4 regions of the Enterobacter sp. FW301-JW81 genome follow, and region 1 is predicted to be linked to each of the others. Evidence: predicted binding sites of a transcription regulator. Region 1 holds the regulator's gene; each other region holds the start of a gene.
What was found. The regulator sigma-54, encoded in region 1, starts transcription at its own class of promoters, with help from an activator protein. The targets are predictions, from matches to a motif close to GTTGGCACANNTTTCGCTNT.
Positions count from the first base shown of each region.

Region 2: glnA (glutamate--ammonia ligase) is a predicted target of sigma-54. The motif match lies at 2,037-2,056, and genes of this name have one in related genera.
Region 3: AC3WOK_RS17590 (amino acid ABC transporter substrate-binding protein) is a predicted target of sigma-54. The motif match lies at 1,822-1,841, and genes of this name have one in related genera.
Region 4: norV (anaerobic nitric oxide reductase flavorubredoxin) is a predicted target of sigma-54. The motif match lies at 1,933-1,952, and genes of this name have one in related genera.

Region 1 covers NZ_JBYTBA010000003.1:428,741-432,605, reverse strand. The annotation lists gene ptsN (PTS IIA-like nitrogen regulatory protein PtsN) at 1-341, opposite strand, end outside; gene hpf (ribosome hibernation promoting factor) at 424-711, opposite strand; gene rpoN (RNA polymerase factor sigma-54) at 734-2,167, opposite strand; gene lptB (LPS export ABC transporter ATP-binding protein) at 2,215-2,940, opposite strand; gene lptA (lipopolysaccharide ABC transporter substrate-binding protein LptA) at 2,947-3,501, opposite strand; gene lptC (LPS export ABC transporter periplasmic protein LptC) at 3,470-3,865, opposite strand, start outside.
Region 2 covers NZ_JBYTBA010000010.1:83,420-87,284, reverse strand. The annotation lists gene glnL (nitrogen regulation protein NR(II)) at 1-370, opposite strand, end outside; gene glnA (glutamate--ammonia ligase) at 541-1,950, opposite strand; gene typA (ribosome-dependent GTPase TypA) at 2,329-3,865, shown strand, end outside.
Region 3 covers NZ_JBYTBA010000005.1:395,132-398,996, reverse strand. The annotation lists gene corC (CNNM family magnesium/cobalt transport protein CorC) at 1-170, shown strand, start outside; gene lnt (apolipoprotein N-acyltransferase) at 176-1,714, shown strand; gene AC3WOK_RS17590 (amino acid ABC transporter substrate-binding protein) at 2,114-3,019, shown strand; gene AC3WOK_RS17585 (amino acid ABC transporter permease) at 3,175-3,865, shown strand, end outside.
Region 4 covers NZ_JBYTBA010000007.1:105,661-109,525, forward strand. The annotation lists gene gutQ (arabinose-5-phosphate isomerase GutQ) at 1-308, shown strand, start outside; gene norR (nitric oxide reductase transcriptional regulator NorR) at 301-1,812, opposite strand; gene norV (anaerobic nitric oxide reductase flavorubredoxin) at 2,000-3,445, shown strand; gene norW (NADH:flavorubredoxin reductase NorW) at 3,442-3,865, shown strand, end outside.

The sequences.
Region 1 (3,865 bases):
GCAGGAACCAGCAGCGCGAAGAGGAGATCGACGGGCTGGTTATCGATGGCATCGAAGGCGATAGGTGTTTCAAGCTGCACAAACACACCGACGGCGCGCAGGGTATCCTCTTCCAGTTTGCCGTGCGGGATCGCGATGCCGTTGCCGATACCGGTACTGCCCATTTTTTCACGGGTCAGGATCGCTTCGAACACCACCTGCGGCGGCAGGCCCAGCTGTTTTGCGGCCAGTTCACTGATGATCTCCAGCGCACGTTTTTTGCTCTGGCAGTGAACAGCACTGCGGGTACATTCCTGGTTAAGGACATTGCTCAGTTGAAGAGCGGAATCGTTGTTCATCATAATTTCACCTAAGCGCTAACTGTACAAATGGCCTGTTGTGTTTCACAACAGGCCGTCCTGCACCCGTTAACTGCCCGGACAATTAGTGTTGTTTCAGTTTATCTTTATGTTTATTGAGCTGTCGCGCAAGCTTATCAATCAAGCCGTCGATAGCCGCGTACATGTCCTGCCCTTCCGCACTGGCATGGAGTTCACCCCCGTTAACATGCAGGGTGGCATCCGAGATATGAGTCACTTTCTCCACTTTCAACACAATATAGACCTGGTTGATCCTTTCGAAATACTGCTCGAGTTTGGCAAACTTCGTGTTCACAAAGTCGCGTAAAGCCTCAGTAATTTCGACGTTTTGTCCAGTGATGTTGAGCTGCATAGTGTCTTCCTTATCGGTTGTGTCAGACCAGCTGTTTACGCTGGTTGGACGGCGGAATGGATAAAGACTCTCGATACTTCGCAACAGTACGACGTGCCACCATAATACCCTGATCGGACAGCATGGTGGTTAACTTACTGTCACTTAGTGGCTTCGCGGGGTTCTCCGCGGCGATCAACTTCTTCACCAGGGCACGAATCGCCGTTGACGACGCTTCGCCGCCGCCCTCGGTATTCACGTGGCTGGAGAAGAAATACTTAAGCTCAAAAATACCGCGCGGACTGTGCAGATACTTCTGCGTGGTTACACGGGAAATGGTTGATTCATGCATCTCGACGGCCTGAGCGATATCCGCCAGCACCATCGGTTTCATATACTCTTCGCCCTGCTCAAAGAAAGCCTGCTGCTGTTCGACAATGCAGCGGCTAACGCGTAGCAGCGTATCATTTCGGCTCTCCAGACTTTTGATCAACCATCGCGCTTCCTGCAAATTGCTACGAATATATTGATTGTCGGAATCGTTACGCACGCTGGTGCACATGGAGGCATACTGCTGGTTGATTTGCAGGCGAGGGATGCTGTCAGAGTTCAGTTCAACGACCCAGCGGTCATTGTGTTTTCTGACCAGCACATCCGGGATCACGTACTCGGGTTCGCTGGTCTGGATCGACTGACCGGGGCGCGGATCGAGCGACTGGATCAGATTCACCGCTTCTTTCAGCACGTCTTCTTTCAGGCGCGTGACCCGCATCAGGCTGCGGAAATCGTGGTTAGCCAACAGATCCAGATGATCGCTGATGATGACGCGCGCCTCATCGAGCCATGGCGTCTCTTTGCTGAACTGAGAAAGCTGGATCAGCAGGCAGTCGCGCAGATCTTTTGCAGCCACGCCTACCGGGTCGAAACGCTGGATGCGCTTGAGTACGGCTTCTACTTCCTCAAGCTCAATCTCATCGTCGCCCATGCTTTCGAGGATATCGTCCAGCGTGACGGTTAAATAGCCCGTATCATCAACGGCATCGACAATGGACGTGGCAATTGCACGATCGGTGTCGGAGAAGGGGGTCAGCTCGACCTGCCACATCAGGTAGTCCTGAAGTGACTGGGTGGTTTCTCCCTGATAGACCGGTAGCTCATCGTCCTGGTAGTCTGCACGCGTACCCGAAGGGGTTCCGGCGGTGTAGATTTCATCCCAGCTGGCATCCAGCGGAAGCTCGTCCGGCATCTCTTTTTGTTCGAGTGCATCCGCGGTGTCGAGCGTTTCTGTATCCTGCGACTGCTGGGTTTCTACCTCGTCATGAAGATCGGTTTGTTCCAGCAGGGGATTACTGTCCAGCGCCTGCTGGAGCTCCTGCTGAAGTTCTAACGTGGACAGTTGCAACAGGCGAATTGCCTGCTGTAGCTGCGGCGTCATCGCCAGTTGTTGGCTGAGCCTTAATTGCAAACCTTGCTTCATGTTCAGAGCATTTTTCTCCGGTTCGGCGTTACATTACCTCTACCCTATCAGAGTCTGAAGTCTTCCCCAAGATAGACGCGCTTAACATGATCGTCTTCGAGGATCTGTTGCGGCGTACCGTGGGCGATCAGATTGCCCTGGCTCACAATATACGCGCGTTCACACACGGCCAGCGTTTCGCGCACGTTGTGGTCGGTGATCAATACGCCAAGCCCGCTGTCACGCAGGTGCTCAATGATACGTTTAATGTCGATAACGGAGATGGGGTCAACGCCCGCAAAGGGTTCATCCAGAAGGATAAATTTCGGGTTTGCGGCCAGCGCACGCGCGATCTCAACGCGGCGACGTTCCCCCCCGGAGAGCGCCTGGCCGAGGCTGTCACGCAGATGCTCAATGTGGAACTCTTCCATCAGCTCGTTGGCACGATCCTGACGCTGCTCGCTGGTCAGATCGTTACGAATCTGCAGGACCGCCATCAGGTTATCGTAAACGCTAAGACGACGGAAAATGGAAGCTTCCTGCGGCAGATAGCCGATCCCGCGGCGCGCGCGCGCGTGCAGCGGCAGAAGGCTGATGTCTTCATCGTCAATGACAATGTTGCCGGCATCGCGCGGCACAATGCCAACGACCATGTAGAAGGTTGTGGTTTTACCCGCACCGTTAGGGCCAAGCAGGCCCACAATTTCGCCGGAGTTGACGGTCAGACTGACATCTTCTACGACACGGCGGCCCTTATAGGCCTTCGCGAGGTTTTTTGCAGTTAATGTTGCCATAACGAATTAGTTACTCTTCTTCTGTGCCGGGGCTTGGCCTTTGCCTTTGTCCTGCAGCTGCGACGGAACCAGTACGGTGGTCACGCGTTTGCCTTTCTCGCTGGAGGCCTGCATTTTTTGCTCTTTAACCAGATAGGTGATCTGGTCGCCGGTAATGTTGCTGTCCAGCTGTTCCAGATACGCATTCCCGGTCAGGATGACCAGGTCTTTCGCCAGCTCATAGTGCATATGCGTGGCGTGACCCTTCACCGGCTTGCCGTTGTCCTGCATCTGGTAGAAAGTTGCCGGATTACCATAGCCATCGATAATCTCTTTGCCCTGCTCGCCACCCGGACGGGTAACGACCACTTTGTCAGCGTTAATTTTAATGGTGCCCTGGGTCATGACGACGTTACCTGTAAAGGTGACGACGTTGCCCTGCATATCGAGAGACTGGGTGTCGGACTCGATATGAATCGGCTGGTCGGTATCGCCCGTTACAGCAAGCGCGGGGAGACTGGTTGCCAGCATCGCGCTGGCGATAATTACTTTAAGGCTGAGTTTGTTTGTTTTGAATTTCATAGGAGGTTCTAACCTTTTCAATCAGCTCGGCGTTTTTGCTGCGTAAGTTCCCGCGCATTCTTAAACCGCTGGAATTAAATGTTGTGCCATACAGTGTGACCAGATCCTGCGACGTCACGTCCTGGGTCACCAGGTTGATCTGGGCATTATCCGTCGTAATTTTTCGCAGTTGCGAGTCAGCGGTCAGGGCGTTGACTTCAACGTGGCCATACAGATAAAGCATACGGTCATTTGTTAGTTTTGCCCGATCTGACTTAATTGACCACGTCGGCACTTTGTCTTTATCAAACGTGGTCATGACAGGCTGGGTAAACCACGAAATACCGTCATCTGAAAAATATTCAACATGCTGGGCAATCAGGCG
Region 2 (3,865 bases), on a different contig from region 1:
GCTGAAGCTGCTCCTGGCTCAGTCGACGCTGATTATCCATCGGCGCCATTTCAAGCAGGATCATACCTTCGGGAAGACGCTGCGCGGTCAGCGACAGGATATGCGAGCGCCCGTCGATCACCAGCGTCACTTCGTTATCCGTGAACCCTTGACCCGCCTGCAAACTTTCCTGCATCAGGCCAATATTCAGCGAAAAATAGCTCAGGAGTTCCGGAAGCGGGGTGCCAAACAGTTTGCGTGCGCTTTGGGCAAGCAACTGCTGCGCCGCCGGGTTGGCGTAATGCACCGCCAGCTCGTCATCGACCAGCAAGATGCTGTTAATCAAAGAATTGAGGATCTGCCCAGCATCGGGCAGCGTGCCAGTTGCCATTCAGCAGTCTCCTGGAGTCGTTTGCACTAATTTAGTGCAGTATAGCGTTTTCGGCGTAAAAAGCGCGTGAGATCAGGTTGTTGGTGGAGAAAAAAGCCCATCCGGAGATGGGCTAAAAGTTTCCACGGCAACTACTCCCGGCGCTTGTCACGCCGGGTAAAACAACTTTATTAAACGCTGTAGTACAGTTCGAACTCAACCGGGTGCGGAGTCATACGTACACGGTCGTTCTCTTCAGTACGCAGGGCGATGTAAGCGTCAATCGCTTCATCAGTGAACACGCCACCGGCAGTCAGGAACTCACGGTCTGCGTCCAGCGCCTGGAGGGCTTCTTCCAGAGAGCCAGCAACCTGTGGGATCTCTTTCGCTTCTTCTGGCGGCAGGTCGTACAGGTTTTTGTCCATCGCTTCGCCTGGGTGGATCTTGTTTTTGATACCGTCCAGACCCGCCATCAGCAGTGCTGCGAAGCACAGGTATGGGTTAGCCGCTGGATCCGGGAAGCGCACTTCGATACGACGCGCTTTCGGAGAGGCAACAACCGGAATACGGATAGAAGCAGAACGGTTACGAGCAGAGTAGGCCAGCATCACTGGTGCTTCATAGCCCGGGACCAGACGCTTGTAAGAGTTAGTGGTTGGGTTCGCCAGGGCGTTGATCGCTTTAGCGTGTTTGATAACACCACCGATGTAGTGCAGCGCCTGCTCAGACAGACCCGCATACTTGTCGCCAGAGAACAGGTTGGTACCGTTCTTGGACAGAGACATGTGGCAGTGCATACCGGAACCGTTGTCGCCAAACATTGGTTTTGGCATGAAGGTTGCGGTTTTACCGAAACGGTGCGCAACGTTGTGCACAACGTATTTGTAGATCTGAATCTCATCCGCTTTCTTGGTCATGGTGTTGAAGCGGGTTGCGATTTCGTTCTGGCCAGCGGTCGCCACTTCGTGGTGGTGAGCTTCAACAACCAGGCCCATCTCTTCCATGATCAGACACATGGTAGAACGGATGTCCTGTGAAGAATCGACCGGAGGAACCGGGAAGTAACCGCCTTTCACGCCAGGACGGTGACCTTTGTTACCACCTTCGTATTTGGTGGAAGAGTTCCATGCACCTTCGATGTCATCGATAGCCACGTGGGAACCAGAAATTGAAGCGCCGAAACGGATGTCGTCAAACAGGAAGAACTCTGGCTCTGGCCCGAACAGAACGGTGTCTGCGATGCCGGTAGAACGCAGGTACTCTTCAGCGCGTTTTGCGATAGAACGTGGGTCGCGGTCGTAACCCTGCAGAGTGCCTGGCTCGAGGATATCGCAACGGATGATCAGAGTCGGTTCTTCGAAGAACGGGTCAATGAGCGCAGTGGTCGCATCTGGCATCAGAACCATGTCGGATTCGTTAATGCCTTTCCAGCCACCAATGGAGGAGCCGTCAAACATTTTGCCTTCTTCAAAGAATTCGGCGTTCACCTGATGAGCAGGGATTGTGACGTGCTGTTCTTTACCTTTGGTATCGGTGAAGCGCAGATCAACAAACTTCACTTCATGTTCGTTCAGCATCGTCAAAACGTGTTCAGCGGACATACTTAACTCTCCAGATTGGTCATTGTCGTCGTGGTAACGAGGTCTTCAATTTCTGTTTGTACTGGCTGTCGCCATGTATTTTTTATAAAGCGAAATCTGTGCCAACTTTTAAAACACCCCAAAAAGGCGTTATCATGCGCACCATAGTGCAAAAGGGCTGCACCACAATGGATTTGTTGCACCAGTATAGTGCTTCAATGTGAACATTGAGCACCATATTGGTGCAATTTACGTTAAAGTGCCCTTTTACCGCTCCGTGAAAGCGATCACAAAGCATCTCTGCAATACTTGTTTGCGGGGGATGTTTGTGATCCTGTTTTGTAGTGCGATTAATCCGTGTACAATAACGCGCTATTTCTAAATGCCTGAGGCAAAGTTGTGATCGAAAATTTGCGTAACATCGCCATCATCGCGCACGTTGACCATGGTAAAACTACCCTGGTTGATAAGCTGCTGCAGCAATCCGGTACGTTTGATGCTCGTGCCGAAACCCAAGAACGCGTGATGGACTCCAACGATTTGGAGAAAGAGCGTGGGATTACCATCCTCGCGAAAAACACCGCGATTAAATGGAATGACTACCGTATCAACATCGTTGATACCCCAGGGCACGCCGACTTCGGTGGTGAAGTTGAACGTGTAATGTCCATGGTAGACTCCGTTCTGCTGGTCGTTGACGCAATGGATGGCCCAATGCCACAGACGCGCTTCGTGACCAAAAAAGCATTTGCCCATGGTCTGAAGCCAATCGTTGTTATCAACAAAGTTGACCGCCCTGGCGCGCGTCCTGACTGGGTTGTTGACCAGGTATTCGACCTGTTCGTTAACCTGGACGCGACCGACGAGCAGCTGGACTTCCCTATCGTTTACGCGTCTGCGCTGAACGGTATCGCAGGTCTGGACCACGAAGACATGGCTGAAGACATGACCCCGCTGTACCAGGCGATTGTTGACCGTGTTCCTGCGCCAAACGTCGATCTCGACGGCACCCTGCAGATGCAGATCTCTCAACTCGACTACAACAACTACGTTGGCGTAATCGGCATTGGTCGTATCAAGCGCGGTAAAGTGAAGCCTAACCAGCAGGTCACTATCATCGATAGCGAAGGCAAAACCCGTAACGGTAAAGTAGGCAAAGTGCTGACTCACCTGGGTCTTGAGCGTATCGAGAGCGACGTGGCAGAAGCGGGCGACATCATTGCTATCACCGGTCTGGGTGAACTGAACATCTCCGACACCATCTGCGATCCGCAGAACGTCGAAGCGCTGCCAGCCCTGTCCGTTGATGAACCAACCGTATCGATGTTCTTCAACGTCAACACCTCTCCGTTCTGTGGTAAAGAAGGTAAGTTCGTTACCTCTCGTCAGATCCTTGACCGCCTGAACAAAGAGCTGGTGCACAACGTTGCGCTGCGCGTTGAAGAAACCCAGGACGCTGATGCGTTCCGCGTTTCTGGTCGTGGTGAGCTGCATCTGTCTGTTCTGATCGAAAACATGCGTCGTGAAGGTTTCGAAATGGCGGTTTCCCGTCCGAAAGTTATCTTCCGCGAAATCGACGGCCGTAAACAAGAGCCGTTCGAGAACGTGACGCTGGACGTTGAAGAGCAGCACCAGGGTTCTGTAATGCAGGCACTGGGCGAGCGTAAAGGCGACCTGAAAAACATGAATCCAGATGGCAAAGGCCGCGTACGTCTCGACTACGTGATCCCAAGCCGTGGCCTGATCGGCTTCCGTTCAGAGTTCATGACCATGACCTCTGGTACCGGTCTGCTGTACTCCACCTTCAGCCACTATGACGACGTTCGTCCGGGCGAAGTAGGCCAGCGTAACAACGGCGTGCTGATCTCCAACGGTCAGGGTAAAGCGGTTGCGTTTGCGCTGTTCGGTCTGCAGGATCGCGGTAAGCTGTTCCTGG
Region 3 (3,865 bases), on a different contig from region 1:
ATACCATTGGCGGGCTGGTGATGCAGGCCTTTGGCCATCTTCCGGCGCGCGGCGAGACCGTTGACATTGACGGTTACCAGTTCAAAGTGGCAATGGCCGACAGCCGACGTATTATACAGGTTCACGTCAGAACGCCGGACGATTCACCGGTGCCAAAACTGGAAGATTAATGTAAATGGCATTTGCCTCACTTCTTGAACGCCAGCGCGTCCGTTTGCTGCTGGCGCTGTTACTCGGAGCCAGCGGTACGCTGGCTTTTTCTCCTTACGACATCTGGCCTGCGGCCATTCTCTCCCTGATGGGGCTACAGGGTCTGACCCTGAATCGTCGTCCGGTACAGGCTGCCGCCATCGGCTACTTCTGGGGGCTGGGACTGTTTGGTTCCGGCATCAACTGGGTCTATGTCAGCATCGCCCAGTTTGGTGGTATGCCGGGCCCGGTTAACGTCTTCCTGGTGGTGCTGCTCGCTGCGTATCTCTCGCTGTATACCGGTCTGTTCGCAGGCATCCTTTCTCGCCTGTGGCCAAAAACCAGCTGGCTGCGCGTCGCTATTGCCGCGCCGGTGGTCTGGCAACTCACCGAGTTCCTGCGCGGTTGGGTGCTGACGGGCTTCCCATGGCTGCAGTTCGGCTACAGTCAGATTGACGGCCCCCTGAAAGGCCTGGCGCCGGTGATGGGCGTTGAGGCCATCAACTTCCTGCTGATGGTTGTCAGCGGCCTGCTGGTCCTGGCGCTGGTCAAGCGCTGCTGGAAGCCGTTGGTTGTGGCGCTGGTGCTGTTCGCTCTGCCCTTCCCGCTGCGCTATATCCAGTGGTTCACCCTTGAGCCCGAACGCGCCACGCAGGTTTCTATGGTTCAGGGAAATATCCCGCAGTCCATGAAGTGGGACGAGAAAGAGCTGCTGAATACGCTGAAGATCTACGCCAACGCCACGGAAGAGGTGATGGGTAAATCACAGCTGATTATCTGGCCAGAGTCGGCGATCCCCGATCTGGAGATTAACCAGCAGCCGTTCCTCAACATGATGAACGACCTGCTGCTCTCGCGTGGCAGCACGCTGATCACCGGCATTGTTGATGCGCGTCTCAATCAGCAGAACCGCTACGACACCTACAACACCATCATTACGCTCGGCAAAGACAGCGAGTACAGCTATAACTCCACTGACCGGTACAACAAGAACCACCTGGTGCCGTTTGGTGAGTTTGTTCCGCTGGAGTCGATTCTGCGCCCGCTGGCACCGTTCTTTGACCTGCCGATGTCCTCTTTCAGTCGCGGGCCATACGTTCAGCCCCAGCTTCACGCGCACGGTTTTGCTCTGACGGCGGCCATTTGCTACGAGATTATCCTCGGCGAGCAGGTGCGCGATAACTTCCGCCCTGACACGGACTTCCTGCTGACTATCTCTAACGATGCCTGGTTTGGTAAGTCAATTGGCCCGTGGCAGCACTTCCAGATGGCGCGGATGCGCTCCCTGGAGCTGGCGCGTCCACTGCTGCGCAGCACCAACAACGGCATCACCGCCGTGATTGGACCGCAGGGCGAAATCCAGGCCATGATCCCACAGTTCACCCGGGAAGTGCTGACCACAAAAGTCACGCCGACATCCGGCCTGACGCCATACGCCCGTACCGGTAACTGGCCGCTGTGGATATTGACCGTGCTGTTCGGCTTTGGCGCGGTGCTGATGAGCCTGCGTCAGCGTAGTAAATAACCTTACCTCCTTTGCCGGGTGGCGCTGACGCTTACCCGGCCTACATTTCGTTCCCGTAGGTCGGGTAAGGCGTAGCTGCCACCCGACAGTTCCCTCCAAAGTTCAATTCTGGCACGCCTATTGCTTTGTTTATTCAGGTAAACGCAGTTTGGCTTAACGTGCAACTTAGTCGCACCAGCGTAGATCATCGGTAGCACCGAAACGGTGCAACGGGAGATATTTGCCTCTGAATGGTGCGGCGCGCTTCGCAAAAATAAACAATAACGCAGCAAAATCTTTACATTAAGCCAGACTAAATGTTAACAAGCTTGCATAACACTGCACTCGCATTGCGCGAGATATAACAACATCACAATGGGTATCAAAGCGTCACTGGCGCTGATAAAAAAGGAGTTGGGTATGCAATTACGTAAACTGGCCACAGCAATGCTGGTTATGGGAATGTCTGCAGGCGTGGTTCACGCTGAAGATGCTCCGGCAGCAGGCAGCACTCTCGACAAGATTGCCAAAAACGGCGTCATCGTGGTCGGCCACCGTGAATCTTCAGTCCCGTTCTCTTACTACGACAACACGCAAAAAGTCGTGGGCTATTCACAGGATTACTCCAACGCCATCGTTGAAGCTGTGAAGAAAAAGCTGAACAAACCTGACCTGCAGGTGAAGCTGATCCCAATCACTTCACAGAACCGTATTCCACTGCTGCAAAACGGCACCTTTGATTTCGAGTGTGGATCCACCACCAATAACCTCGAGCGTCAGAAACAGGCTGCCTTCTCGGACACCATCTTTGTTGTGGGCACCCGCCTGCTGACCAAGAAAGGCGGTGAGATCAAAGACTTCGCGGACCTGAAAGGCAAAGCGGTCGTTGTCACTTCCGGTACCACCTCAGAAGTGCTGCTGCACAAGCTGAACGACGAGAAGAAAATGGATATGCGCATCATCAGCGCGAAAGACCATGGCGACTCCTTCCGTACTCTGGAAAGTGGTCGTGCCGTCGCGTTTATGATGGATGACGCCCTGCTGGCGGGCGAGCGTGCGAAAGCGAAAAAACCGGACAACTGGGATATCGTCGGTACCGCGCAGTCGAAAGAAGCCTACGGCTGTATGCTGCGTAAAGACGATCCGCAGTTCAAAAAGCTGATCGATGACACCATCGCTCAGGTGCAGACCTCCGGCGAAGCGGAAAAATGGTTCGACAAGTGGTTCAAGAACCCGATTCCACCAAAAAATCTCAACATGAACTTTGAACTGTCTGAAGACATGAAAGCGCTGTTCAAATCTCCAAATGACAAAGCTCTTAACTAATTAGAACAACAGGGGCGGGATCTCCTGCCCTCTCGATTGTCGGGAAGCATGGACAGACTATACGTTGAGTGGTCGTTCCCCACTCAGCGCGAAAAATGAGCTTCTCACCAATCTTCGAGGGTAGCGCTGCTACCCTTTTTTTTCTGGAGTTTATTATGTCAATAGACTGGAACTGGGGCATATTCCTGCAACAAGCCCCGTTCGGCAACACCACCTATCTTGGCTGGCTGTGGAGCGGCTTTCAGGTTACCGTGGCATTATCGATAACGGCGTGGATTATCGCGTTTCTTGTCGGTTCTCTGTTCGGTATTCTGCGCACCGTCCCTAACCGTTTTCTTTCAACACTTGGCACCCTGTATGTGGAACTGTTCCGTAACGTTCCGCTGATCGTGCAATTCTTTACCTGGTATCTGGTTATCCCGGAACTGCTGCCTGAAAATATTGGCATGTGGTTCAAGTCGGAACTGGATCCGAATGTACAGTTCTTTGTCTCCTCCATGATGTGTCTGGGGCTGTTTACCGCTGCGCGCGTTTGCGAGCAGGTGCGTGCCGCCATTCAGTCATTACCCCGTGGACAAAAAAATGCGGGCCTGGCAATGGGCTTGACCCTGCCGCAAACCTACCGCTATGTGCTGCTGCCTAACGCCTACCGCGTTATCGTTCCACCGATGACCTCTGAGATGATGAACCTGGTGAAAAACTCGGCCATCGCCTCGACTATCGGCCTGGTCGATATGGCCGCTCAGGCGGGCAAACTGCTGGATTACTCCGCGCACGCGTGGGAATCCTTCACCGCGATCACGCTCGCGTATGTTCTGATTAACGCTTTCATCATGCTGGTGATGA
Region 4 (3,865 bases), on a different contig from region 1:
ACGCGATGCTGGAGCTCAGCCGCACCGGCCTGGGCCTGGTGGCGGTTTGCGACAGCGACGGCTTCGTGAAGGGCGTCTTTACCGACGGCGACCTGCGCCGCTGGCTGGTGGGCGGCGGCAGGCTGGAAGCGCGGGTTTCGGAAGCGATGACCCAGGGCGGGCTAACGCTGAACGCCGAGAGCCGCGCCATTGAGGCCAAAGAGAGTCTGATGAAGCGTAAAATCACCGCCGCGCCGGTGGTGGATGACGCCGGCAGGCTGTGCGGCGCCATTAACCTGCAGGATTTCTACCAGGCCGGGATTATTTAAGCCCCAGACGCTTCGCCAGCCGGTGCAGGTTGGCGACGTCCATCTCCAGCGCCCGCGCGCACGCCGCCCAGCTGCGGTTGTTCTGCTTCAGCGCGCGGGTAATCATCTGGCGCTGGAACGCTTCCGTCGCCTCGCGCAGGTTCTCATTCGCACTCTCTGGCTCACGCTGGACCACCGTCTGTACAGCATCATCATGCAACGCAAAATGACGCGCGTGGATCACCACCTCGTCACCCGAACGCGTCGCCCGCGCCAGCACCACCGCGCGGTGAATCGCATGCTCCAGCTCGCGCACGTTGCCCGGCCAGCCGTAGCTCAGCAGATGCGCTCTCGCCCCCGGGCTTAACACCACGCGGGAAAGCCCCATCCTGAGACGGCACTGCTCGCAGAAAAAGCCCGCCAGCAGCAGCACGTCGTCCCCGCGTTCGCGCAACGGCGGCACGGTAAGTGGGAACACGCTCAGGCGGTGGAACAGGTCAGCGCGGAAGTTCCCGGCAAGTACCTCTTCACGCAGGTCGCGGTTCGTCGCCGCCAGCACGCGCACGTCCACTCTGTGGCTGCGGTCATCCCCCACGCGCTGGATATCGCCGTACTGCAGCACGCGCAGGAGCTTGGCCTGTAACGACAGGGAAAGCTCACCAATCTCATCCAGAAACAGCGTGCCGTTATCGGCCATTTCAAACTTGCCGCTGCGGTTGCTGATGGCCCCGGTAAACGCCCCTTTGACGTGACCAAACAGCTCGCTTTCCGCCACGCTCTCCGGCAGCGCGGCGCAGTTGAGGTACACCAGCGGGTTAACCGCGCGCGGCGAGGCTTCGTGAATGGACTTCGCCACCAGCTCTTTACCGGTGCCGGTTTCACCGAAGATCAGCACGTTCAAATCGGAGGCGGCGACGATCTCAATCTCTTTTTTGAGCTGCGCCATGCCCGGCGAAAGGCCAATCATCTCCGTGTGCGCCACCTGCTCAAACGCCGCCGGGCTGCCGGGAAGAATGTTCTGGCTCTCCAGCTGTTCAATCAGCAGGGCGTTGTTCAGCGCCCCGGCGGCCAGCGCGGCAATCAGGCGCAGCTCTTCGTCGCTGAAGGTGTCGAACTGGTCCGGCGACATGCCGTCGAGCGTCAGTGCCCCAATCAGGTTTTGCCCGGCAAACAGCGGCAGGCCGATGCAGGCGTGCACCTTCAGGCTCTCCTGGCCCGGAATAAGCCCGTCGTACGGGTCAGGCAAATCGCTGTCCGCCGGGAAACGCACCACGTCCCCGGCCCGGGCGATGGTCTCCAGCCGCGGATGACCTTCAAGGGCAAAACGCCGCCCGAGAACGTCCCTGGACAGCCCGTCGATAGCCAGCGGAATAAACTGCCGCCCCTCGTAGCGGAGCAGTGCCGAGGCATCGCACGCCAGCACGTGGCGCAGCGTGGAGATCAGCCGCTGAAAGCGGTCCTGATGGCCGATGCCGGTTTGCAGTTCAATGGCGATCTTCGCCAGCACGTCTACGGAAAAGCTCATGTCTGCCTCGCTGTCATTTTGACAATGCATGTTGTCATATTGACTGCAATATGAATAGTCATAATGACTACCCATTAAGAGTCATAAAAATAATAATCCAGTAAAATCAATAAAATAAAAGTTGGCACGCAACTTGATATAAGCAAACCATCTTATTTGAAAAACGCGATATTACGCTGAGGTTGCTATGTCTATTCTGGTTAAAAATAACATTCATTGGGTTGGTCAACGTGACTGGGAAGTACGCGACTTCCACGGGACGGAGTACAAAACGCTGCGCGGCAGCAGCTACAACAGCTATCTCATCCGGGAAGGTAAAAACGTGCTGATCGATACCGTCGATCACAAATTCAGCCGCGAGTTCGTGCAGAACCTGCGCAGCGAAATCGATCTCGACGCCATCGACTACATCATCATCAACCATGCGGAAGAGGACCACGCCGGCGCGCTGACCGAGCTGATGTCTTACATTCCGAACACGCCGATCTACTGCACCACCAACGCCATCGACTCGATCAACGGTCACCACCACCATCCGGAGTGGAATTTCCACACCGTGAAAACCGGTGACACCCTGGATATCGGCAACGGCAAACAGCTGATCTTCGTGGAAACCCCGATGCTGCACTGGCCGGACAGCATGATGACCTATATGACCGGCGACGCGGTGCTGTTCAGCAACGACGCCTTCGGCCAGCACTACTGCGACGAGCGCCTGTTCAACGACGAAGTGGATCAGACCGAACTGTTCGAACAGTGCCAGCGCTACTACGCCAACATCCTGACCCCGTTCAGCCGTCTGGTGACGCCTAAAATCACCGAGATCCTCGGCTTTAACCTGCCGGTGGATATGATTGCCACCTCCCACGGCGTGGTGTGGCGTGAAAACCCAACCCAGATAGTGGAGCTGTACCTGAAATGGGCGGCGGATTATCAGGAAGACCGCATTACGATTTTCTACGACACCATGTCCAACAACACCCGCATGATGGCGGACGCCATTGCCCAGGGCATCAACGAAGTTGATCCTAACGTGGCGGTGAAAATCTTCAACGTGGCGCGCAGCGATAAAAACGAAATCCTCACCAACGTTTTCCGCTCTAAAGGCGTGCTGGTGGGTACCTCCACCATGAACAACGTGATGATGCCGAAAATTGCCGGTCTGGTAGAAGAGATGACCGGCCTGCGCTTCCGTAACAAACGCGCCAGCGCCTTTGGCTCTCACGGCTGGAGCGGCGGCGCGGTAGACCGTCTCTCCACCCGCTTACAGGATGCGGGCTTTGAGATGTCCATGAGCCTGAAGGCCAAGTGGCGCCCGGATATCGACGCCCTGGAGATCTGCCGCCAGCACGGCCGCGATATTGCCCGTCAGTGGGCGCTTGCACCGCTTCCGGAAGCCGCACCCGCCGCGGCCCCAGCGCCTGCAGCGACCGCCTGTGAATCTGCCGCCGCCGATCTCGGCCCACGCATGCAGTGCAGCGTCTGCCAGTGGATCTACGACCCAGAGCTGGGCGAGCCGCTGCAGGACGTTGCGCCAGGCACGCCGTGGAGTGACGTGCCGGACAACTTCCTCTGCCCGGAATGTTCCCTCGGTAAAGACGTCTTTGATGAACTGGGTACGGAGGCAAAATGAATAACGGCATCGTCATCATCGGCTCGGGCTTTGCCGCCCGCCAGCTGGTGAAAAATATCCGCAAACAGGATGCTAACGTGCCGCTGACGGTGATCGCCGCCGACAGCATGGACGAGTACAACAAGCCTGATTTAAGCCACGTCATCAGCCAGAATCAGCGCGCCGAAGATCTCACCCGCCAGACGGCGGGGGAGTTCGCAGAACAGTTCAACCTGCGTCTGTTTCCGTACACCTGGGTCACCGATATCGACGCCGCCGCGCACGTGGTGAAAGCGAAGGAGAAAACCTGGCAGTACGACAAGCTGGTGCTGGCAACGGGAGCCTCTGCGTTCGTGCCGCCGGTTGAAGGCCGCGAGCTGATGATAACGCTCAACAGCCAGCAGGAGTATCAGGCCAGCGAAACCCTGCTGCGCGATGCAA